3 regions of the Peribacillus sp. NPDC097895 genome follow, and region 2 is predicted to be linked to each of the others. Evidence: riboswitches for the same ligand, from Rfam matches in the RefSeq annotation. Region 2 holds a riboswitch; each other region holds the start of a gene.
The links. A riboswitch is a leader RNA that binds a small molecule or an ion and turns the genes downstream of it on or off. The one in region 2 is predicted to bind cobalamin.

Region 1: linked by a shared signal. The riboswitch ahead of ACQKMH_RS11120 ((2Fe-2S) ferredoxin domain-containing protein) and the one ahead of ACQKMH_RS18555 (ABC transporter substrate-binding protein) in region 2 are both predicted to bind cobalamin.
Region 3: linked by a shared signal. The riboswitch ahead of metE (5-methyltetrahydropteroyltriglutamate--homocysteine S-methyltransferase) and the one ahead of ACQKMH_RS18555 (ABC transporter substrate-binding protein) in region 2 are both predicted to bind cobalamin.

The regions. Positions count from the first base shown of each region.
Region 1 covers NZ_JBNNSH010000001.1:2,317,201-2,325,068, reverse strand. Annotated here, with positions in the region: gene ACQKMH_RS11155 (class I adenylate-forming enzyme family protein) at 1-1,387, shown strand, start outside; gene ACQKMH_RS11150 (YozQ family protein) at 1,731-1,943, shown strand; gene ACQKMH_RS11145 (energy-coupling factor ABC transporter ATP-binding protein) at 2,032-2,877, opposite strand; gene cbiQ (cobalt ECF transporter T component CbiQ) at 2,896-3,672, opposite strand; gene ACQKMH_RS11135 (energy-coupling factor ABC transporter substrate-binding protein) at 3,659-3,970, opposite strand; gene ACQKMH_RS11130 (energy-coupling factor ABC transporter permease) at 3,972-4,715, opposite strand; gene ACQKMH_RS11125 (hypothetical protein) at 4,756-4,911, opposite strand; cobalamin riboswitch at 4,895-5,088, opposite strand; cobalamin riboswitch at 5,291-5,480, shown strand; gene ACQKMH_RS11120 ((2Fe-2S) ferredoxin domain-containing protein) at 5,632-5,997, shown strand; gene cobJ (precorrin-3B C(17)-methyltransferase) at 6,016-7,671, shown strand; gene ACQKMH_RS11110 (sirohydrochlorin chelatase) at 7,692-7,868, shown strand, end outside.
Region 2 covers NZ_JBNNSH010000003.1:468,300-476,167, forward strand. Annotated here, with positions in the region: gene cobD (threonine-phosphate decarboxylase CobD) at 1-744, opposite strand, end outside; gene cbiB (adenosylcobinamide-phosphate synthase CbiB) at 719-1,684, opposite strand; gene ACQKMH_RS18545 (heme ABC transporter ATP-binding protein) at 1,681-3,153, opposite strand; gene ACQKMH_RS18550 (FecCD family ABC transporter permease) at 3,146-4,213, opposite strand; gene ACQKMH_RS18555 (ABC transporter substrate-binding protein) at 4,176-5,147, opposite strand; cobalamin riboswitch at 5,320-5,494, opposite strand; gene ACQKMH_RS18560 (polysaccharide deacetylase family protein) at 5,582-6,445, opposite strand; tRNA gene ACQKMH_RS18565 (tRNA-Arg) at 6,709-6,782, shown strand; gene ACQKMH_RS18570 (hypothetical protein) at 7,529-7,693, shown strand; gene ACQKMH_RS18575 (DNA topoisomerase III) at 7,759-7,868, opposite strand, start outside.
Region 3 covers NZ_JBNNSH010000008.1:3,382-11,249, forward strand. Annotated here, with positions in the region: gene ACQKMH_RS24630 (D-2-hydroxyacid dehydrogenase) at 1-4, opposite strand, end outside; gene ACQKMH_RS24635 (aminopeptidase) at 153-1,262, opposite strand; gene bcp (thioredoxin-dependent thiol peroxidase) at 1,273-1,743, opposite strand; gene ACQKMH_RS24645 (potassium channel family protein) at 1,806-2,225, opposite strand; cobalamin riboswitch at 2,471-2,661, shown strand; gene metE (5-methyltetrahydropteroyltriglutamate--homocysteine S-methyltransferase) at 2,813-5,119, shown strand; gene ACQKMH_RS24655 (acyl-CoA thioesterase) at 5,116-5,592, shown strand; gene ACQKMH_RS24660 (ABC transporter permease) at 5,635-6,420, opposite strand; gene ACQKMH_RS24665 (ABC transporter permease) at 6,425-7,216, opposite strand; gene ACQKMH_RS24670 (ABC transporter ATP-binding protein) at 7,265-7,868, opposite strand, start outside.

The DNA of each region.
Region 1 (7,868 bases), on a different contig from region 2:
AAACAGTTTGGAAAGTGTGATGTTTGGTTTGGCCATCCAGCAATGTGGAGCTACCTTAGTGCCAGTAAGTGAAAAGCTGGGGAAACGAGAATTAACATTCATTTTAAAGGAAGCAAAACCAGAAGTGGTCATAATAGCCACACAGTCACACTTTGACCCCATCATTGAGTATTTAGAAGAAATGAAAATGAAGAAGGACAGTGTCCATGTCATTGGGCTCCCAGGCTTTAATATTAATTATCCAGAGGAGTTTGAACGGTATGAATGGCCCAGAGAAATAAAAAATCTAGACTTGCCAATAGCTGAAGCGGAAGACATTTCCCTTCTGTCATATACAGGAGGGACGACTGGTACACCCAAAGGTGTCATGCATTCCCAGAAAGGACTCGGCGCCGCCATACTTTCTGCAGCTATCGAAGACCCGCTGGACGACCAAGACCGAGTATTGTTAAGTACGCCTATTGTGCATTCAGCCGGTTCATTACTTTGGAGATCCCTTGTTTCCGGCATACATGTCTATGTGATGGGCTCATTCGACGCTGCAGCATTCATACGGGCGATAAAGGAACATAAAATTACGACGACATTCATGGTACCGACCATGTTATACAGACTCCTTGATCAGACAAAGAAGATGGAATATGATATGAGCTCCATGCGCAATATCTTCTACGGCGCGTCACCAATTTCACAAAAGCGCCTTAAGGAAGCTTTTGAAGTATTCGGGCCTATTATGCGCCAGCAATACGGCATGACAGAGTGTAATATTGTCATTACTAGACTATCGAAAAGCGCTCATCTATGGGCTTATCATAACAATTCGGAAATTTTGAAAAGCTGTGGAAAACCGTGCATTTTTACCGAAGTTCGACTGATTGATGATGAAGGAAATGATGTAAAACCATCCGAGCTTGGTGAAATTATCGTAAAATCACCAGCAATGATGGCGGGCTATTATCAAAGACCTGATCTGACCCAAAAATACATCCGTGATGGCTGGTTCTACACTGGTGATATTGGTAAATGGGATGAAAACGGTTACCTTTTCATTGTAGATAGGAAGAAAGATATGATCATTACAGGCGGGATGAACGTATATTCTTCAGAAGTGGAACGAGTGGTGAATCAGCACCCTTCTGTTGCATTAGCTGCCTGTATAGGTGTTCCACATCCAGATTGGGGGGAATTAGTATGTGTCGTTGTATCTCGGCGAGAAGGGATGAACTGTACTAGTGAGGAATTAATTGATTTCTGCAAACAAAGAACTTCTAAGTATATGGTTCCAAAAGTAGTCTATTTTCTTGATACGTTTCCATTAACGCCGATTGGGAAAATTGATAAGAAAGAAATAAGAAAGATGTTTGCACAAGGTATTCTAACCATCTAGAAGAGGTTATCTTAATACAAGGTCTGCCCAAACTATTCTATTCCTTCGTTTGAAATGAAAGTGTTTTTTATATGCTTTTGAAGGAAGGACTGTTAAAAGAGGCAGAACAAGGGTAAACGGCAGATGTCAGTCATCCCGTCAAGCAAGGGCTGATTCAGTCTTCATTATGCTTACAAGTAAAGTCCTTGAGAAGGGATGTTACTTGTAAGCTTTTTTTCTTTTCCTTCCTTTTTTTATCATTATTGAATATTGCCTCGTTTTTTACACAAAATACCTTTGTCTTTATTACCTGCTGTCAATCAAAATCTGACATGTTGAAATTTGAAAATTAGGAGTGAAAACAATGGATAGCAAGCAATCAAAAAAAGAATCTTCGGAAATTGCCGGAAGAACATATGATGTCAGTGATTATAAACGGGAAGATACATTATCCTCAGGACTGGCTACAACCCACGAACAAGTCTCGGATACTTATGCGGAAGGCGAGATAAAAGCAGTCGTTGATGATGTAAACGGGAGAGATATTGAAATTGAAAAAGAAGGATCTAAGGAATAAAGGAAATGAATAGATTTCTGATATTTTAAAGATATAACGACTAAATCCCCAGCTTGTTGTATGATGAAACAAGCTGGGGGATATGTAATTAATAAATACTTACTGTCTCCATTTTTTGAAGCAACTCTTCCTTCGTTCTTGGAGTAAGGTCCCTTGCTGCGGGTATCTTTGATTGATTAAGGGCTTGAAACATTTCAAATACCCATGGTTTCTCCAGATGTGCCTGAAGCAAAACCTCCTCATCATGAAAAACAGATACAGGATCTCCTTGGTATATGACCTTGCCATCGTTCATGACAATGACTTCATCAGCCCATTGGTAGGCTAAATTAACATCATGTGTGGATAAAATAATCGTTTTGTCCGGTTGATGGATACTGTCCAGCAGAGCCATGATCTGTCTGGAGAAATAAGAATCCAATCCAGCAGTAGGCTCATCCAAAAGCCAGACATCTGGTTCCATGGCGAGTATCCCTGCAATGGCGACACGCTTTTTTTGTCCTAAGCTTAAAAAATGGGTGGGCCTGTCTTTCAACTCCGTTACTTCCGTTTGAGCCATCGCCCATTTTACTTTCTCCTGCACTACATTTATATCCCAGCCTAAATTCATCGGTCCAAACGAAATATCCTGTTGAACATTAGCGGAAAAAAGCTGAGAATCGGGATCTTGAAAAACGATTCCGACTTGTTTTCGTAAGGATAATAATGCTTTACGGTCATATTTCATTTTCTTGCCCTTAAATCTGACTGTTCCTCCAGTAGGCTGTAAAAGACCATTTAAATGGAGGAATAGAGTCGATTTACCGGCTCCATTATTGCCTAATAATGCAATTTTTTTACCTTGTTGAATCGTTACAGATAGATCCTTTAAAGCGAACGTCCCATCTGCGAATCGGTGGGTGAGGCCTTCTATATTAAAAATATGCTCTTCCATTCTTGTATTGCCTCCAATTTACATATATCCATAAATAAAGATTAAGCTTCCCAGTATGACAAATCCGATCAGCCAATTGCGTGAAGAATAGGTGTAAGGATCATCGATATATGTAAGGCTCTCCTGATATCCTCTGGCATTCATGGCCATCGTCAATTGCCCAGAGCGCTGGAATACTCCTAAAAATAAGGATGAAATCAGTAAACCGAGAGATCTAATGCCTTTTTTTATCGAACTATACCCAAGTCGGGAGGACTGTGATCGATGAATGGCTAAAGCTGTATCTAAAAAAATAAAAATAAAGCGATAGGTCAATTCTATTAAATCGATCAATAGGGAAGGCACCTTCAGTTTCCGTAGCACGGATAGAATGACAGTGATGGGGGTCGTTAAGGTTAAGAAATATAAGCAGCTAATACTGCCCAATACGACAGAAATCAAATTGATCACCAAACCAATGCTGTCATCGCTGATGAATATTTGCCAATTTCCGACCTTCCAGGACCACCATATATTCGATATTGAATTCAATTCACTTGTGAAAGACAAAAGGATCGTAAGTGTACCGGATAATATAAAAAAACCTGGTAATAAGAGTAATTTAAGATAATAAGTGAACGGGATTCTTGCCGCAAAAATGATTAAAGCGCTCATTACCGTAAACGTGATAAGTGAAACCTTCATATCCCTTACCGTTAAAGAAAACAGTAAAAGGGAGAGTGAAAAAATCATCTTCTCCACTGGATGTACATCCTTTAGCCCATTGAAATAGGCATACTTATCAATGAGTAGCATGCTTGGATTTTTCGGGCGTTTCTTGTTTGTTTTGCTTATTTCTTTGCCTCATTACGCCAATGAAGTATCCAATGAAACCGGCTCCGATTGCAGCTTGCAGGGCAAATAATAAGCTTTCGGTTTCTGCACCTGGCGGCTCCCAAATGCTATTGAACCAAGGCTTATATTCTGGGTGGATTTTATTGATGGCATCTTTAGCCTCCCCGTCAGCACCTCCAAATTCCGTACCTTGTTGGGTGATTAACGGTATAGTTGCAAGAATGACGACCAGGAAAAGCAGAAGTAAACTTTTTTTCATGTTAACGGACCTCCTTGGATAAAACTCGCAGCAATTTCAATTCGCCTAAATTGTATTTTTTCAAAAAATTCATCACGACGACTGTCAATAATCCTTCGCTGATTGCCAAGGGGATTTGGGTAAGGGCAAAAATCCCTGCAAATTTAGTGAATGAAGCCATGAATCCTCCTACCTCGGATGGAAAAGCAAGTGCAAGTTGGACGGAAGTTACCACATACGTTCCTAAATCTCCAAAAGCGGCTGCCAAGAAAACGGCAAGAGAGAAAGACCAACCCAATTTAGTTGCACCCTTGAAGATAAAGTACGCAATGAACGGTCCGCATACTGCCATGGAAAAGGCATTGGCTCCTAATGTGGTCAATCCTCCATGAGCCAGTAAAACAGCTTGAAATAATAAAACGATGGAACCGATGACACTCATGGCCAATGGACCAAATAATATGGAACCCAAACCAACTCCGGTAGGGTGTGAAGAGCTACCCGTTACGGACGGAATTTTTAAAGCCGACAAAATGAATACAAATGCTCCTGATAATCCGAGCATCATTTTGGTTTCTGGGTTTTCCTTTACTTTCAACCTAATGGAGCGATATCCCAAGATTAAAAATGGCAAGGTCACAGCCCACCAGAATATGGCCCATTCAATCGGTAAAAAGCCCTCCATGATATGCATGGCCATTGCACGTTTTGGGACAAAAAACAGTAAAATGACAAAATAAAGTATCTTCCAATTGATTTTTTTCATTCTTTCTCCTTTCAACACTCATGATTTTCTGTCCAAAGCTTTAGAAGAAAAGCGGTGCCCAACCTAACATAAAAAGCACTTCTCTCAAAAGAAAGAAGTGCGTAATGAACAGGAATTTGCAGCATAAACCAACCATGGGCCATTCTGCCTGATCCGCACACCCATCCTCGTAGGCTGAAACAGTTTCACGCTTCATGGCAGGTCTCCTGGCTTTGGTTCATCATCCTGTTACATCCTTCCCATCTCATTTGACAGTGGATGAATTACGGTAACAGGACTTCCCTTTACAGTGGCGGGACCGCGCCGGATTTACACCGGCTTCCCTTTTAAGCTGAATCCCGAGAAATTCAGCACCATAAAACATATGTAATTATATTGAAAATTCTCGTATAGTGTATCATAAAGAAATAATTCCAGCTATACTCTATTTTTTTTTGCCTTGAGAAACATAGGAAGGAAAGGCATGGGAGCTGGATTAAAACGATTAAACTTTTCTAAACAGTCCGAATAAACTATTGAATTTTGCTAAAGTTGTTATATGATAGATAAAGTTAGCTAGAATTGTATAATAAAACCAAATATTTCATTTTAAAAGTGCTCTTGCATGAAAAGGCAAGGGATAATAGGGAAATCGGTGAAAATCCGATGCAGCCCCCGCTACTGTAAACGCTGATGAAATTGTCGATGACCACTGGCTGAATGCCGGGAAGGGACAAAGTAAAATGATGCGTAAGCCAGGAAACCTGCTTTTAAAATCGTATAATACTTTTCGGAGGGAAAGGTAGAGGAACTATGACGATTTTGGGAGATTCTGCATATTTGCAGAGTGCTTCTCTTTCATATAGTTTTTTTAAACCTTAACTCTAATGTTAAGGTTTTTTATTTTGCCTTTTCCCTGAACTGGAGGAGAAAGAAGATGACAACTTGGAATTTGCAGGGGACAAACTCGCATCTGTTGATTTGTAATGGGAGCAGTTGCATGAAAAAAGGCGGAGAAGAAGTGACCCAAGCCATTCGCGATGAAATTACTTCAAAGGGATTGGATCTGAAAATACATACAACGAGGACTCGCTGTAACGGAAGATGCAAGGATGCCTGCGTTGTGATTGCCTATCCCCAAGGGAAATGGTATCGAGTGGATTCCCCAGACTTTGGTCGGCAGATTGTGCGGACTATTGATGATGGGGAGTTTGTACCTCAAATGATTTACCAATTTACTGATGGGGAAATGGCCCCAAATCCAGATTTTCCTGCTCATACAGGTATTTCAAAGAACAAATAAGTAAAAGGAGATGTCTTAATGAGTACAAACGGTAAATTATTCGTCGTGGGCTTTGGTCCAGGGAATTTTGAACATATTACCAAACGTGCTGTTGAAGCCCTTCAAGAAAGTGACTATATCATTGGGTATAAAACTTATGTTGAACTCATTCAGGGGCTGCTTACAGATCAAACGATTATTAGTACGGGAATGACTGAAGAAGTATCACGTGCACAGGAAGCAGTCAAACAAGCGGAGTTGGGAAAGAAAGTAGCTGTAATATCCAGTGGAGATGCTGGTGTTTACGGAATGGCTGGATTGGTTTATGAAGTATTGATTGAAAAAGGGTGGAAAGAAGAAACGGGGGTAGGCATTGAAGTCATTCCTGGTATTTCTGCCATTAATTCATGTGCGTCTTTACTTGGGGCACCTGTCATGCACGATTCGTGCACCATTAGCCTCAGTGATCATTTAACTCCATGGGATCTTATCGCTAAAAGGGTGGAGGCTGCTGCAATGGCTGATTTTGTCATTGCCCTTTATAATCCTCGAAGCGGCAGACGGACAAGGCAAATAGTTGAAACACAGAAAATTCTGCTTCGCTACCGTTCACCCGATACACCTGTCGGGTTGGTGAAAAGTGCATATCGCGATCGTCAGGATATTGTCATCACGAATTTAAAAGATATGTTGAATCACGATATTGGAATGCTGACCACCGTCATTATTGGGAATTCATCTACCTTTTTATATGACGACAAAATCATCACACCAAGAGGCTATCAAAGAAAGTATACGTTGAATTCGGAAAAACAAACATTGAAGCCGCATCAGCGTCTGCAAAAAGAAGCAGAACCGTGGGCATTAGATCAAGAAGCTGGTTCCATACAGGAATCCTTCACCGAGTCTGTCGGAGGAGTTGGATTACTTACAAAAGCACCAGAAAAGAAGCTCGCTTCCTTTGAAATGGCCATGGAAGCCCTGTCAAGAGTCAAGGGTCAAACCGTTCAGCAATCCATTAAGCCGATTGTTCAGCAAAAAATGGAGTCGGTGTTTGAGCTTGCCGTCAGTCCAGGGGTGGCGAATAAACAATTCACTCCCAAACAAATGATGACACTGGCGGAAGTTGTCGGGGAAAAGGGAACGATGGAATACACGCCAAATCATAAGATCGTTTTAAAGATTCCGACAACGGATCCGGAGAACATCACTTGGAAATTACAATCAGCAAACTTTCTATTATCACCTATTGGAGATGTATTGACATTAAAAGCGTGTGATTTCTGTGATGGTGAAAAAACCGAATCCATTCCTTATGCAGACGAAATACAACGGGTCCTTGGGGGCATGAAATTGCCTAAGGAATTGAACATCGGTTTTAATGGGTGTGGAATGGCTTGTTATAGCGCCGTGATGGATGACATCGGGATTGTCTTCCGAAAAGGGAAATTTGACTTATTCCTTGGAGCTAAACCGGTTGGAAGAACAGCCCATCCAGGTCAGCCGGTTGCGGAAGGCATTGATCCGGAACAGCTTGTTGCCTTGATCACGGACATTGTCGAAGAGTATAAGCAAAATGCCCATCCAAATGAGCGTCTGTTTAAATACTTTAAACGTGCCAAAAAGATTCAGAGTTATTCTTATCAGGACATTGCTCCCAAAATACACATAGAGCCTGCGCCTTGCGAAGACTAATTTTAAGAGGGGGAAAGTAAATGAAAGCAGTATTATTCGTAGGTCACGGAAGCCGCTTGGCTTCAGGAAATGAAGAGGTCCTCAAGTTTATTGAAAATATGATTCCGTCAATGGATGATGCCTACTTGGTTGAAACGTGCTTTTTGGAATTTGCAAAACCAAATATATCCAAAGGCATTGAAAATTGTGTAAACCGG
Region 2 (7,868 bases):
TACATGGTTGACACTCCAATGCGGCTTATAGGTTTTTACCCGCTTAATGATGTCCGGTGCTGCAAGCAAATAGCCTATTCTTAATCCCGGAATTGCAAAGATTTTAGTCATCGATCTTAGAATGAGTAAATGTGGAAATTGGTTGATTAAAGAAGCATAAGTAAAGGAGTCTTCCGTAAAATCATAGAAAGCCTCATCCATGACAACCAGGCAATCCGCTTTTTGGCATTCATTGATTAATTCCTTAACGGCATTCCGCTTAAATGAAACCCCTGTAGGATTATTAGGCGTACATAAGAAAATTGCATCATATTTTGATAATCGAGGTATCAGTCGATCCAAATCCAGTTGCCACTCAGGCTCGTCAAGCTGATGAAAATCGACCTCACACCCTGCTGCCAAACAAGCTTCTGCATATTCCGCAAACGCCGGCTGAATGATCAGCACCTTTTTGTTGGCCAACTTGTTCGCTACCAACATGATTATTTCTGCACCACCGTTTCCTACCAAAACGGCTTGCTCTGGAAGTGCTTCTTTTTTTGCAATTGATTTTGTCAGTTCAACGGCATGTGGATCTGGGTAATGCAGGATTCCATCGAAAAATTCTCTCCACCGTTCCTTTATACGTAAAGGAGGACCCAATGGGTTAATGTTCGCACTGAAATCAAGAACACTTTCAGGCATTTCAATTTCCAGTGCTTCATAAAGATAATGCGGATTAGAGCCATGAGTTGGTAATGACAAAAGTAAGCCCCCCTAGCCAAAGCATCAGTAAAAATAGAAAAGAAGACCGATGCATGATGGTAATCGATTTCGATATATGTTTTGCTTCTAATGGAACAATCGGAACTCCCATCCTCGCACGGTCAGAAACAACTCCTTTGTACATATTCAGACCGCCAAGCTGAACGCCCAAAATGGCAGCAACGCCCGCTTCACACCACCCGCTATTCGGACTTGGATGTTTTTTAGCATCTTTAATTAAAATCTTCCATCTGCCACCCAATCCATGATAGCTGGATTTCGAGCTAAGCAGCATCAGGAACCCCGTGAGTCGACTGGGTATCCAGTTCACGATATCATCGAGCTTTGCTGAAGCCCAGCCAAATTGAGCATATTTATCATTTTTGTAACCCACCATCGAATCACAGGTATTTATTGCCCTATACATCATCGCGAGCGGCGCACCGCCAATCGCAGCCCAAAACATTGGGGCAGTGACACCATCACTCGTATTTTCAGCTACGGTTTCTACTGTACCCCTGACTATTTCGGATTCATCAAGATCTGCTGTATCACGACCCACAATGTAGGAAAGCTTTAGCCTCGCTTCAGGAAAATCCTGTTCATTCAGCGGATGGCAAACTTCCAGCCCAGCTTGCTTTAAGCCTTTCTGAGCAATCGTAGTAGAGATGACAACCGCTTCCCAAAGTATACCCGCAAGCGGATGGATACGGTATGCTAAATAGACGGTTAGACCTGTAACCACTATCACCACACTAAGGACGATCATCAACATAAAAAGTCCATTACGTTTCTTGAATCTACCTTTATTGAATGCTCGATCCAACTTGCTTATCATCGTTCCAATCCATTTCACAGGATGCGGCCAATTTGGCGGATCACCTATTAATAAGTCAAGGAAAAACGCCAGCGTAACTGCAAAAAGGTGATGGTAGATCATAGTTCCTCAATCCGTTTCCGATTTTTCTTTATTGCTTCGACGGTACAATCATATACACCGCGGCTGATGAGCTTTCCTAGCGGAGTGATGGTGCCTGCATAGTGAAGCTTTTCCCCTCTTTGAGTGGCCGCAATCAAAATACTGTCAGTGGATGTTCCCGTTGCACATGTATTTGTCACCTTATCCAATACATGTAAATCATGAAGTGCCTTTACTTTAGCCTCGGTCGCGGTAACAATGCTGTGGATGAACGCCTCTTCTGCCAAGTGACCATTTACGAATATCCATGTGTTGATGGTTCCCGGAGTCGAAGTCCAAGAATGTCGGTCGGCTAAAGAAGCGTCGATGGCATTCCCCACTCCAGCCGTAACGATGATAAAAACCGAGAAATTTTCAACTCTTAATAACTTGAAAGCAACCGTATCGAGAAAGACCGCTGTCATCATCCCTACCGTTTCCTGAGGTTCAAAACCTTGCGTTCTTAAATATTCCGCCATTTCAACTAGGTGATCCTCGCAATTATAATCGCGATGGACGTGTCTATTCACGAAAGATCGATGCCAGCCCGTCCCCGAACCAGTCACTCCAGAAGACATCGTTCTTAGTGGGATCGGAGAGTTCAATTGAATCATTTCTGAACCAACTGTCAGATATGAATCATCGATTTCCATAGAGATAGAATCACTGCTATGCATTTCCGGAACGATGAACATTTGCGGTTTCGGAAGAGCGGGATGCGGATGTTTTTCGATCGTCGTCTGATATACACCCTGAATCCGGTCCTGTTGGAGCACTTCATTCGGCACATCAATAACTTGAATTTGCCCTTTTTCAAGCAACATAAGCCGATCACAATATAATCCAGCCAAATTCAAGTCATGAAATATTGAAATGACGGTTAACTCCTGCTCCTTTGCCATCTTCCTCATTAAATCAAGAAGATCCTTTTGATAGGAAAGATCCAAGTGATTCGTCGGTTCGTCCAAAAAAAGAATTTCCGGTTCCTGGGCAAGTGCCTGCGCCAGTAGGACCCGCTGTCTCTCTCCACCTGATAATCGGTCAAATTGAAGATCCTGAAAATCTGCCACCCCCGTTTGATTCATCACCCGTTGGACAATCGTTTCATCTTCTGCGGACCAACTATGGAACCAACCTGTTTGATGGGAATAGCGCCCAAGTGAGACCGTCTCTTTTACTGTATAAGAAAAAGCTAATGAGGAATGTTGAGGAAGCACAGCAATGACTTGTGCAAGTTGTTTTGACGAATAATCCTTCAAATCCCTTCCCCTTATTCGTATGCTTCCTCCCATAAAATCGAGCACCCCGCTGAGCATGCTTAAAAGCGTCGTTTTCCCGCTGCCATTTGGACCTAAAATCCCGAATAACTCCCCTTTATGTACGTCAAATGAGACAGAGTCCAAAACGGTTTTATTGCCATATCCACCTGTTAACCCTTTTACTTCAAGCATCCGCCCTACCCTCTCTCCGTCTCTTTAATAAAATCAGCGCAAATGCCGGTGCCCCGATAAGTGAAGTGATGACACCGATCGGCAGTTCCGATGGGGCTATGATCGTCCGTGCGACAAGGTCCGCCAAAATCAAGAATCCGCTTCCTATCAGCAAAGACAACGGAAGCAAATGTTTATGGTCAGGCCCCCAAATCCTACGGACCAAATGAGGAATGACCAATCCTACAAAGCCAATCGTCCCTGAAACCGCAACGGCTGCCCCTGTCAATATCGAACCAGCAATCAAGATCCACATTTTTCGCCGATGCACATTCACACCTAAGTGTTTTGCCCGGTCTTCCCCGAAAGTCATCGCATTCAATTCACTTGTATTCATGAGCAAGATCAGTGAACCAATGATAAAAAACGGCAATATGATCGCGATATAATTCCAACCACGCATTGAAACGCTGCCCATGAGCCAGCCAATGATTTGTCTTAATTCCTCGCCCGTCAACGCAATCATCAAAGAAATGAAGGCACTTAAAAACGAGCTGAAAATGATTCCGGTTAATATAATCGTTTCCACTTTCATCGATCGATCCATTTTTTTTGCAAAAGCCAATACACAGAAAATCGTGATCACGGAACATGAGATACTCAATACCGGAAGCGTATATAAACCGATGAATGGCAGTGATATATTCAAGAATAAGGTCAATACAGCTCCGACTGATGCTCCTGATGATATACCTAATGTGTAAGGGTCAGCGAGCGGATTCCGGAGCAGTCCCTGAAATGCCGCACCTGCAATCGCAAGCGAAGCACCAACCAAACCCGCAAGCAATACACGCGGCAAGCGGATGTTCATCACGATATTCGTCAGCATCACATCCGGATCAACGGAAATCGGTAAATGAAAAATCTCCTTGCCGATTATTTGTATAAGTACGGGAATCGGTACTGGCACCGAACCAAAGGAAATGCCAATCGTACAAGCAAAAAGTAAAAATAATAACGCAATCAAATAAGCAAACGTCCCTTTATTTGTCAAATACGTTCGGATAGACTGATTTGGCAAGTTCCTCTACTCCCTCTATTAAGCGTGGACCGGAACGGGTCACCAAGTCAGAATGGACATCAAAGATTTGGCCATTCTTAACAGCATTTACGTCTTGCCATCCTTTTCTGCCGGTCACTTCACTGATTGGATCTTTTGTATAATAACCATACGTTGTAATAATGACATCCGGATTTGCAGCAATCATCGACTCTTCATCAATTTTTGCCCAACCGTCCAATTCAGCCGCTGCATTTTTCGCTGAAATCATTTGAAGCATTTCATTCATGAATGTATTTTTTCCAGGTGTATATATTTCCGGAGACGGCGAAACCTCCACTAAAACGGTCTTTCTATCCGCTTCCTTTACGGATTTGGCTTTTTCAGATATAGCCTTCAGCTTCGTTTTCATATCGGTAATGATTTCTTTTGCCTTATCATGTTCTCCTGTTGCCTGTCCAATCATATCGATAGACTCATACACTTCGTCAAAGCTTTGTGCATCATTAACTACAAGGACATCTATTCCAGCATCCTTAATCTGCTTTAATCCCTCACTTGAATTATGGGCACTGGATGCATGGGCAAGAACAAGATCAGGCTTTAAGGAAACAATCAACTCCGTATTCATTTCCATTCCGCCAACTTTTTCGATTTCTTTCGTTTCTTCCGGGTAATTATCATTGTCGGAAACACCAACAACCTTTTTACCCAAACCAAGAGCAAATACCACTTCCGTATTACTTGGTATCAACGTAACGATTTTCTTCGGTTTTTCTTCTATCGTAACTTTTTCACCCGTTGCATCTTTAATCGTAATCGGGAAAGCTTGGTGTTGAGCATGATTCGTTTGCTGCTTTTCCGTTCCTTCATTAGATCCCCCGCTGCAACCAACGATCATACCTGCAGTCAGTAATAACACCAGGATCAAACCAAAAATTTTCTTCATTTTCATTCCTCACAATCTTTTCATTTATTTTTTCCACCCTATGAAATAGCGCTTCCTTTAAACGAAGATGCGCATCAAAACAAAAAGCATCTCCCGTTAAACGGAAGATGCTTGTATGGCAACAATATAATTACGGACTCTTTAGGGTCTGCCACACACCTTCCCATCCGCGTAGGTTATAGGTGTACGAATCTTGGCAGGTCTCCTGGCTCATGGTCATCGTCAACGGCACCTTCCCATATCTCATACAGTGGTTCACAGCCGTTAACTCCCATATACAGTGGCGGGACCGCGCTGGCATTCAACCAGCTTCCCTTTTAAGTCATTAAGACACCAAATCGCTCATATGTATATAATTTTCACTGCTTTTCATTATACACCATGTAAGAATCTATTATTATATGATTTTTCTGACTGGCTCCAAGATGCCCCGTCCCTCTTCAATGATTTGTAGCATTTTCAATCAGGGACGCAAACCCACCAACCGATAATCCGGGTGAAATCCGAACGCGATGCAGGGCATACATTCCTTGATCACTGGAAGCCCCGCCAGGTTCGGTCGTAACGGCCATCTTGTATCCAGCTTCTTCCGACAGCCTGAGACTCTCTTCGTTATACCGACCAACTGGATACGAAAGTACTGTCGTGTCCTGATGGAGGATACGATCGAATAAATCCTTTGACTGGACCATTTCGACTTCTTGCTGCTCTGGGGTCATGCGGTTTAGCTCAAGATGGTTGATCGTATGACTTTCGATGGAAATCCCATTCCTGCTCATCTCCAGCATTTGACCTTCCGTCAGGTGATGACCTTTTTCAATGGATTTCCCAATCATGAAAATGGTCGCTTTCATGTCATATTCTCTTAATATAGGAAAAGCCTCCGTGTAGTTATCTGTATACCCATCATCAAAAGTAATCCAGACACACTTTTCACTTGGCATTCGATTTTCGGTTAAAACGTGAAATGCTTCATTAGGGGATAATGTATGGTATCCATTTTCCCGAAGCCAAGCCATTTGCATTCGGAATTCCTCTTTTGGCACCCGAAGGTTATTACCTTCAGATATGCTATGATACATCAATATGGGAAGCTGAACCGTGGACTCGGCCCTTATCCAGTTCCTTGTATCGATTTGTTCAGGATTACCTTCGTCCTCCGAATCCTGTCCGCCGTCACTCTCCGCTGCTGCAACTACTTCAATATTATCTTCCGCAATCGGCGCAGCCGTCTTTGTACCTATGTCCTCTAAAACCCCTTGTGAGCATCCAGGTAAAATTAACATCCCCAGCAACGCTGCCATGCTTAAAACTCTGTATTTTCCCACTATCATTCTCCTATTTTTTTCTAGCATAATAGTACCAGAAAACTAGTGAATAATAAAGTATCCCAATTAACGAAAAAAAAGGAATATAAAGAGTTGGTACCCATCCTTGTCAAACTTTATTGGACTGTACATTATCACCAGTTAAGCTTTAATGATGAAATTTTTTCATAAGTACAAGCTATTAGCTTGAAAAGTTTGCCTATAAGAAATATAATAAATAAGTCGTCGACTTTTTATATGTCCCAGTAGCTCAGCAGGATAGAGCGACAGCCTCCTAAGCTGTAGGTCGTAGGTTCGATTCCTATCTGGGACGCTAATGTATGGAAGACCCTGTTATAATCCGGTTAAAGCCGGTTTTATAGCAGGGTCTTTCTTTTGGCTTAACTGAAAATGGCTGTATCACGTATGTCGGATGAAAGCACTTCTGAACATTGGAAACAATGGTGATCTATTCACTAAAAGTTTTCATTGTTTGGAGGTGCTTTTCTTTTCGGTTAAAAAAATGGTAAAACGTGGAAAACATATAAAAGAACGAAATCACACTCGTGCTGAAGATTACGAGCATTAGATATTTTCCTTAGTGAAAAGATCGCTGAAGGTGTTAGAGAAAGAACGTTAGAAGAATACAAACGACATGTCAGAAATTTATCGGACTACCTATCCAAAATGCATTTTCCCTTTAAAAATATCATCGAGTTAACCTCTTCATTAATCAGAAAGTGATGAAGGAATGGGAACCGCGTATTCGCGAAATTACGATAGAATTGCTTGATCAGATCTCCAGTCGGCATGAAATGGACATTGTTACATCGAATATATCCTTTAATCTTTTTTGAAATAAATGTTTGAACTTGTCCCATCCGGGTATACAAATACTGTAAGACATTCTCACCAAAGGAGATGATGTGCATGATGAGTACGATCAGAAGCCAATGGAACAAAGAGAATGATGCAGCGGTGTTTAGTCCAGGTGATTACTGTTAGAGTCAATTGAAGAGTTAGATGATAATCAAAAAGGGAATTACTAGTCTTCTCACCCAAAGGAGGAGGATACTGTTCATGAGTATTTACAGCCAATGGAATCCAGAGAATGACGAAGCAATTTTCAGTCCGGGTGATCAAAAGCCATTCAGTACGCTCACACGAGTAAATTCGGATAAACACACACACACTGACAAAACACTTGAATATGAATTATATGGCACCGTACTGAATGAAGTTTAGTCGAAGCAGTGATATATAGAAAAAGAGCCCTTCACATTTATGCTAAACGTGAAGGGCTCTTTCTTTTATTTATCGAATTTCAGTTTGGCCAACGCATCCGCCAAGGCAGTATTGATCGGCTCTTCTTTATTTTGCTTTTTCATATAATTGGAGACTTCATTTTTTGATACTCTTT
Region 3 (7,868 bases), on a different contig from region 2:
ACATATTCATCTCTCCCTATAATTAACATAAAAAAAACACGGGCTCTGTATGTCCCGCGCAACTTTCTCTGAGGAGGTATTCCCTTAATAAAGCATATTCAGGTGTCCTCTTTTTGAGTTGGACAAAAGCCTTAGCCTTATTAAAAAAGGCTTTATTTTAATAAATTTGGATTTAAGGCTTGTAGTTCCGGCAAAATGAAAATGCCATCCCTTCTGATCAGGACGTCATCAAAGTATATGTCACCGCCGCCATATTCGGGCCGCTGGATTAAGACCATGTCCCAATGTATCGATGAACGGTTTCCATTATCCGCTTCATTATAGGCAAGTCCTAGAGCCAAGTGTAGGCTTCCGCTTATTTTCTCATCGAACAATGTATCGTCCATAGGCTGCAATATGTATGGATTGATTCCAATCGCGAACTCCCCGATAAAACGGGACCCTTCATCAATATCGAGGATTTCTTGCATTTTAGAGTGTTGATCGGAAGTGGCTTTCATGATTTTTCCCTTTTGGAAGGTTAATTCTATGCCACTAAAGGTGATTCCTTCATAGGTTGTAGGTGTATTGAAAGTTATCCTTCCATTGACGCTCTCTTTTAGAGGTGCCGTAAACACTTCTCCGTCGGGTAAATTCTTCTTTCCCGCACATATGATTGCCGGTATACCTTTAATAGAAAAGGTCAAATCCGTCCCTGGTGATTTGATCCTGACTTTATCAGTGCGTTCCATCAATTGCTTTAATGGTTTCAGTGCCTCCTCCATTTTCCCGTAATCCATTGTGCATACGTTCAAAAGGAAGTCTTCGTACCTGCTAAAGCTCATTCCGGCTTTTTGCGCTGATGCGTTGGTAGGATAATTAAGTAACACCCACCGTCGGTTGTTTACATAAAAAAGAGTGGAAGAATTCATGGCCTCCCCTTGAAGACGGTGCCTCTCAACGGGGACTTCAGTCATTTCCGCATCATTTTCTTCACAGGTGATGATGATGACCGCATCGATATCGGTATACTTCTTCAAAGCCCATTCAGAAGAGGTGTCAAGTTGTTCCTTCACATTCCCTAGCAACAAATGCCGGCTTATCTCATCGTCTTCGAGTTCTATATATGGATAAGCACCGACTCTGTATGTTTCATCAATCAGCTCTTTCAACAATGGTTTCGTGTTGATATGGCCCCGTATGAGGATTCTCTCTTTTGGCTGTAATTGTATCGAATGATGAATCAGCATGGCAGCAAGCTTCGTTATTCGCTCATCCTTCATTGCCTGTCCCTTATTTTTCGAGGTCGCGAAGAGTTTCAAGAGCTTCTTCAACGTGGCCTTTGACTTTAACCTTACGCCATTCTTTGACGATCTTGCCTTCCTTATCAATCAGGAAAGTTGAACGTTCAATGCCCATATATTCCTTTCCGAAGTTCTTTTTCAATTGCCATACATCAAATGATTCAGCAGCTTCATGATTTTCATCAGCTAGCAGCAAAAAAGGCAATCCATGCTTTTCAATGAATTTTTCATGACGTGCTGCCGGGTCTGGACTGATCCCAATGATGACGGCGTTCAGTTCCTCAAACTGCTCATTATGATCCCGAAAATCACAAGCCTCCGTCGTGCAGCCTGGTGTCATATCTTTTGGGTAAAAATACAAAACTATGTTTTTGCCCTTAAAATCCGATAAGGAAACTAACTCACCATTGTTTGCAGTGAGTTGAAAATCAGGTGCTTTTTCGCCAATTTTTACAGTCATTTTGAACCCTCCATTTCTTTCATTATGGTAAGAGTACCCAATAATCGAAAGAAACACAACTTTCATTTATCCTTCCTATCTTTCTGATCCAAGTCGATCACCGTCCGAATCACGAACGCTGCCGGGAGCGTGTACCCGATGAAGGCCTGAATCGTAGCTATCATCCTTCCCATGCCTATTGGGGCTATGTCTCCATACCCCACTGAAAACATCGTCATCGCACTAAAATAAAAAGAAGTCTTCAGCTGTTCATAGAAAGTGCCGTCCAAACGATTGCCCATATCAAGAATCACCGAATGATTCTGAAGCTCGTATAATAAATAAATCAATGCAAATCCAACTAATATCGTCGCATATAAATTGCCAAGCCACAGCAGATCCTCTAAGGAAAACTTCTTTCCTCCCGACTCAACAAGAAATAACGTCCGAATGCTCATCACCATGCAAAAAATGATTCCTGCAATCAAGATGTAGAATGTCATTCCCCACGCCCCATTTCAAAACGCCACTTCCTTTATACATACTCCCTGTCCAAACAATATATTCTTTTTTAGGGACTGACTTCATAGTTAACACTCCCACATCCAATACGCTCTTGTCGGATTGAGAACTTTTTCCTTGTTGACCATCCAAGTCGGATATGTTAAGATTGTCTAAATTTTTATAATAGTTTTTATTTTATAAATTTTTAGTGCCTGCAGTCAGCTTATCGAGCAGGTTTTATGAAATTTCATATGTGGAAATAGGTTCCTAATTTTCATTAGGATTAAAAGGGAAGCCCGGTGTAATTCCGGAACGGTCCCGCCACTGTAATGGGAATGTTAGCGCCATCCATATGCCACTGATCTTAAGGATTGGGAAGGCTTGCGCTAATGATATTCCCTAAGTCAGGAGACCTGCCTGTTTCAACAACACTGTTTTAACCTACGGGAGATAGGGAGGTGTTAGGGACCTTATAATTGTAAGGGGCATTTTTCATGCCTCTTTATTTTAAGCATTTCTAACTTTCTCTTTTTGACGGTTAGGGGTGCTTTTTTTGTTGTTTTATCAAATTAAAGAATGCAGGAGGATGAGAATATTGAAAAGTAGTAGTTTAGGGTACCCGCGAATCGGTGAAGATCGTGAATGGAAACGCACATTGGAAGCTTACTGGTCCGGGAAAATCGATGAAACGGAGTTTACGGCACAACTAGAAGCCATCCGGTTGGGCAATTTGCAAAAACAGAAAGATCAAGGAATTGATATCATTCCTGTCAATGACTTCACTTTATATGATCAAATGCTAGATATGTCAGTCATGTTCGGTCTTGTTCCTGAACGTTATTCCGCTTATGAAGGCGGCGCCGTTCCCCTTTCCGTTTATTATTCCATGGCCCGCGGTAACAAGGATGAAGTCGCTTCAGAAATGACGAAATGGTTCAATACGAACTATCACTATATCGTCCCGGAATTAAAACGGTCACAGCTGAACTTAACAGAAAATAAACCACTTGCTGCATACCGGGAAGCCAAGGAAAAGCTAGGGATTGAAACGAAGCCCGTGTTAATCGGACCTTATACCTTCATCTCCCTTTCCAAAGGCTTCAACAAAGAAGATATTCCTGGCATCATCCTGAGTTTGCTTCCGCTATACACGCAAATTCTGCAAGAGTTGGAGCAAGAAGGCGTGAAATGGGTTCAAATCGATGAACCTTCCATTGTTTCATCAATTTCCAAAGATGATATGCAAACCGTTGCATACCTCTACGAAAAACTGAATGAAGCAGCACCAAGCCTGAACATCATGCTGCAAACATACTTTGATGCCGTGGAACACTACCAAGAGGTGATTGAATTACAAGTACAGGGGATCGGCCTTGATTTTGTACATGATAAAGGGAAGAATCTTAGTAATCTTGAAGAATTCGGCTTCCCGAAGAACAAAGTGCTTGGTGCAGGTGTGATTGATGGAAAGAACATTTGGCTTTCTGATTTATCCAAAAAGATCCATTTGATCGAGACGCTTAAGAAAAAAGTAGCCGAAGACCAGATCTGGCTTCAGCCCTCTTGTTCCCTGCTTCATGTCCCGGTGACCGTCCGCAATGAAACTCTGATTGCCAAAGAAGTGAAAGAGGCCCTTGCTTTTGCAGATGAGAAACTTGAAGAAATCACACTCTTGGTCAAAGGAAATAACCAAGGTTTAGATGCTATCGCCGAAAAAGTGGGCGCCAATAAATTAGCGGTTCAAACGTTAGCAAGTTCAAGTGCACGAAATCATAAAAGTGTACAATCCAATGTCGAAAAGGTTAAATCCAAGACCACAGGACGTCAGTTGCCATTTAAAGAGCGCTATCAAAAACAACAGGACTTTTTCAAATTGCCTTTTCTTCCTTCCACTACGATTGGCAGCTTTCCGCAGACATTTGAAGTTAAACAAGCACGCGGGAAATTTAAACGAGGAGAATGGACCGCTTCGCAATATGAAACATTCGTAAACGAAGAAATCGGCAGGTGGATCGATATCCAAGAAGAAATCGGTTTGGATGTTTTGGTTCACGGGGAATTCGAACGGACGGATATGGTTGAATACTTCGGCCATAAGTTAGGCGGATTCGTCTTTCTTGAAAAAGGGTGGGTACAATCTTACGGGTCTCGCTGCGTAAAGCCTCCAGTCATATACGGCGACGTCCATTTCATCGAGCCCATGACTGTCAGGGAAAGTGTATACGCACAATCACTGACGAAGAAAACGGTAAAGGGAATGCTTACAGGTCCTGTAACGATTTTGAACTGGTCATTTGTCCGTGATGATATTTCCAGGGAGAATGTTTGCTACCAGCTGGCGCTCGCTTTGGAAAAAGAAGTCATTGCATTGGAATCCGCTGGAATAAAAATGATTCAGGTTGATGAGCCTGCACTTAGAGAAGGCCTGCCATTGAAAAAAAGCGATCGCGATGAGTATTTAAACTGGGCTGTTAATTCGTTCTTGATATCCACTTCAAGCGTGGAGGATACAACCCAAATCCACACGCATATGTGCTATTGCGACTTTAACAGCTTCATGGATGTCATCTCCTCCCTCGATGCCGATGTCATTTCCATCGAAACATCCCGTAGCCATGGGGAGCTTGCTTCCGCATTCGAGGAAAAAACGTATGAAAAGGGTATTGGCCTGGGTGTGTATGATATTCACAGCCCGCGTGTGCCGGCAGTGGAAGAAATGGTCGATATGATTGAACGGGGCATCAAGGTATTGGATAAAGACCAGTTTTGGATCAATCCCGACTGCGGCCTGAAAACAAGGGGTATCCCGGAAACCGTCGCTTCCCTGACAAACATGGTCGAAGCAGCAAAAATCGTCCGTGAAAACCTTTTATCTAAAACAACAGGCAAATGATCGAGAAGAACACTGCCCACCCAACACAGCAGTCACGGACTTTTTTAACCGACCTTGTTTTTCCACCGGATACAAATCATCACAATACCATCTTTGGCGGGAAAGTAATGGCCTATGTTGATAAAATAGCCTGCATTTCAGCTATGCGCCATTGTCGAAAACCCGTTGTGACTGCTTCAAGCGACTCTTTTGATTTTTTGGCCCCCATCAAGACAGGGGATGCGATCAACCTTGAAGCATATGTCACCTGTGCTCATCGCACATCAATGGAGGTATTCGTCAAAGTGGAGCGTGAGAACCTATTAACAGGTGAAAAACAGCTTACGGCACGTGCCTTTTTAACGATGTTGGCCATCGATGAAGATGGTAAGCCGACAAACGTACCTCAGGTCATTCCCGAATCGGAAGAGGAAAAGCAGCAATTTGTTCAAGCACAAGCAAGATATATTGAAAGAAAGAAAAAACGGAACTAAACAAAAACCCCTTCAACATGAATACTGTTGAAGGGGTTTCTTTTAGTTCCCTGCCCCGCGGTATCTCTTCACTCCCTGATTCCATATGAAAACGGATATCATGAAAAAGACAACCCCGATTACAGGAGTGGCAAATGCATATGCATACCACTCTTCTTTTCTAAGGAAATAAGATGCAGGATACACACCAACAAACGCGAATGGCAGCACCCATGTAAGAACAAAACGAATGACCTTATTATAAATATCAACAGGATAGCGTCCGTAGTTCCCGATATTGTACATCATGGGCATGATGGAAGTTTTCGCATCAGACCAGAACCCAATGCTTGCTATTGCAACGAAAATGGCTGCATAAGCAAGGGCCCCTCCTATTGCAAAAATGATGAAAAGAATCGGATCATACCATGCAAGCTCCAGATCCAATTTAATCCCTGAATAGAATATTATAATCAAACCGGTCACAACACCAAATAACGCTTCAAGCTCGATTCTTTCTAATATGACTTGAAATAAGCTATGTATCGGTCTTGTTAAAATCCGGTCCATCTCCCCTTTGACGATATAGCGATCATTGAAATCCCAGATATTGAAAAAGGCTGAAAAAAGGGCGAATGGAATAAGGAAGAATCCATATATGAATATGATTTCTTCACGGCTCCAACCGCTTAAAAATTGTGTATGTCCAAAAACGACTAAGATAAATACCAGATTCACGACCTGATTCAGCAGGTCAGATAGGATTTCCATGAAGAAATCGGCTCGATACTGTAATCTTGTTTTCATATACTGACTCACATATTGAAAAAACATCGATACATAAAACATCCCATCAACCCCCTTGAACAATCAGCTGTTTTTTCGCGACTATCCATAAAAGCTGAATCGGTATAATGAGAATGATGACCCAAATTAACTGCTGTAATAGTGCCATGCCAATTTCGCCTGAACTGTACCCATTCGTAAAAATCATGCTTGGTACATAACTGATCCCCTGAAATGGCAAGTATTTCATCACTTCCTGCGCCCATATCGGGTAGAAACTGATGGGCAGCAACAGACCGGAAAATAAATCGATGATGACCCTTTTAGCCCGAATCAACCCAGCATTGTTATATAAGAAAAAAGTAGTGATTCCCGTCAATAAGTTAATTTGTGTATTGATGATGAAGCTGAACAGCAAGGAAATGGCGAATATCCCCCACGTTGCCGGCTCATGCGGCAATTCGATAGGAAAAATGAAAGCCACCAGCAGCATGCCTGGAATCGAGAAGAAGAAGAAACGGAATATCCCTTCCCCAAGTCCTTGCATCGTTTTCATGCCTAAATAGTTATAAGGCCTGATCATTTCAATGGCGACCTTGCCGTCCTTTATCTCAGTGGCAATTTCGCGGTCAATATTATTGAAATAAAAGGCACGTGCCATCCAAGCCACCGCGACATAGGTGGTCATCTGCATACTTGAAAGTCCTTCAATGGAGCTTTTTTCTCCATATATCGCATTCCATAAGAAATAATAAGCACCGATATTAATGCTATAAATTAAAATGCCTGTATAATAATCCGTTCGATACGCAAGCATCATCAAAAAACGCATGCGAATCATCGCTAAATACTTCCCCATGGCCCTCTCCCTTCTTGATAGACACGTTGTTTCTTAATGATAAGAGAGTCAGACAGTGCCTTCTTCGTAAATGTTTCGAACAATCTCTTCGATGGACGTTTCATGAATTTTGATGTCCTTTATTTTAAAATGAGATACGACAGCTGAAACAAGCTGTGAAATATGATCACTTTCTTCCTTCAACAGAGCAATGTACGTTTGGTTTTTCTCATCATAAACCCAGTTTGCGTCAAATGGGAGCGGTAAGGACCGCAATTCCTGTAAGGCAACTGGCTCGATAAATTGAAAATGGATCTGTTTTTCCTCAGCCCAGTTATCTTTCAAACTCTGCAATTCCCCATCATAAATGATTTGTCCTTCATCAAGCATGATTACACGCTCACACAATGCCTCGATGTCCCCTAAATCATGGGTGGTCAAAAGGATTGTCGTATTGTATTTCTCATTGATTTCTTTCAGGAACTCACGAATCTTCATCTTCACGAGTACATCAAGGCCTATTGTCGGCTCATCCAGGAACAGCAAAGGCGGATTGTGGATCAATGCTGCCGCAAGCTCGCAGCGCATTCGCTGCCCAAGCGAGAGTTTACGCACTGGCTTGTCAAGCAAAGGACCGATATCGAGCGTCTTGATGACATGTTCCATATGATCG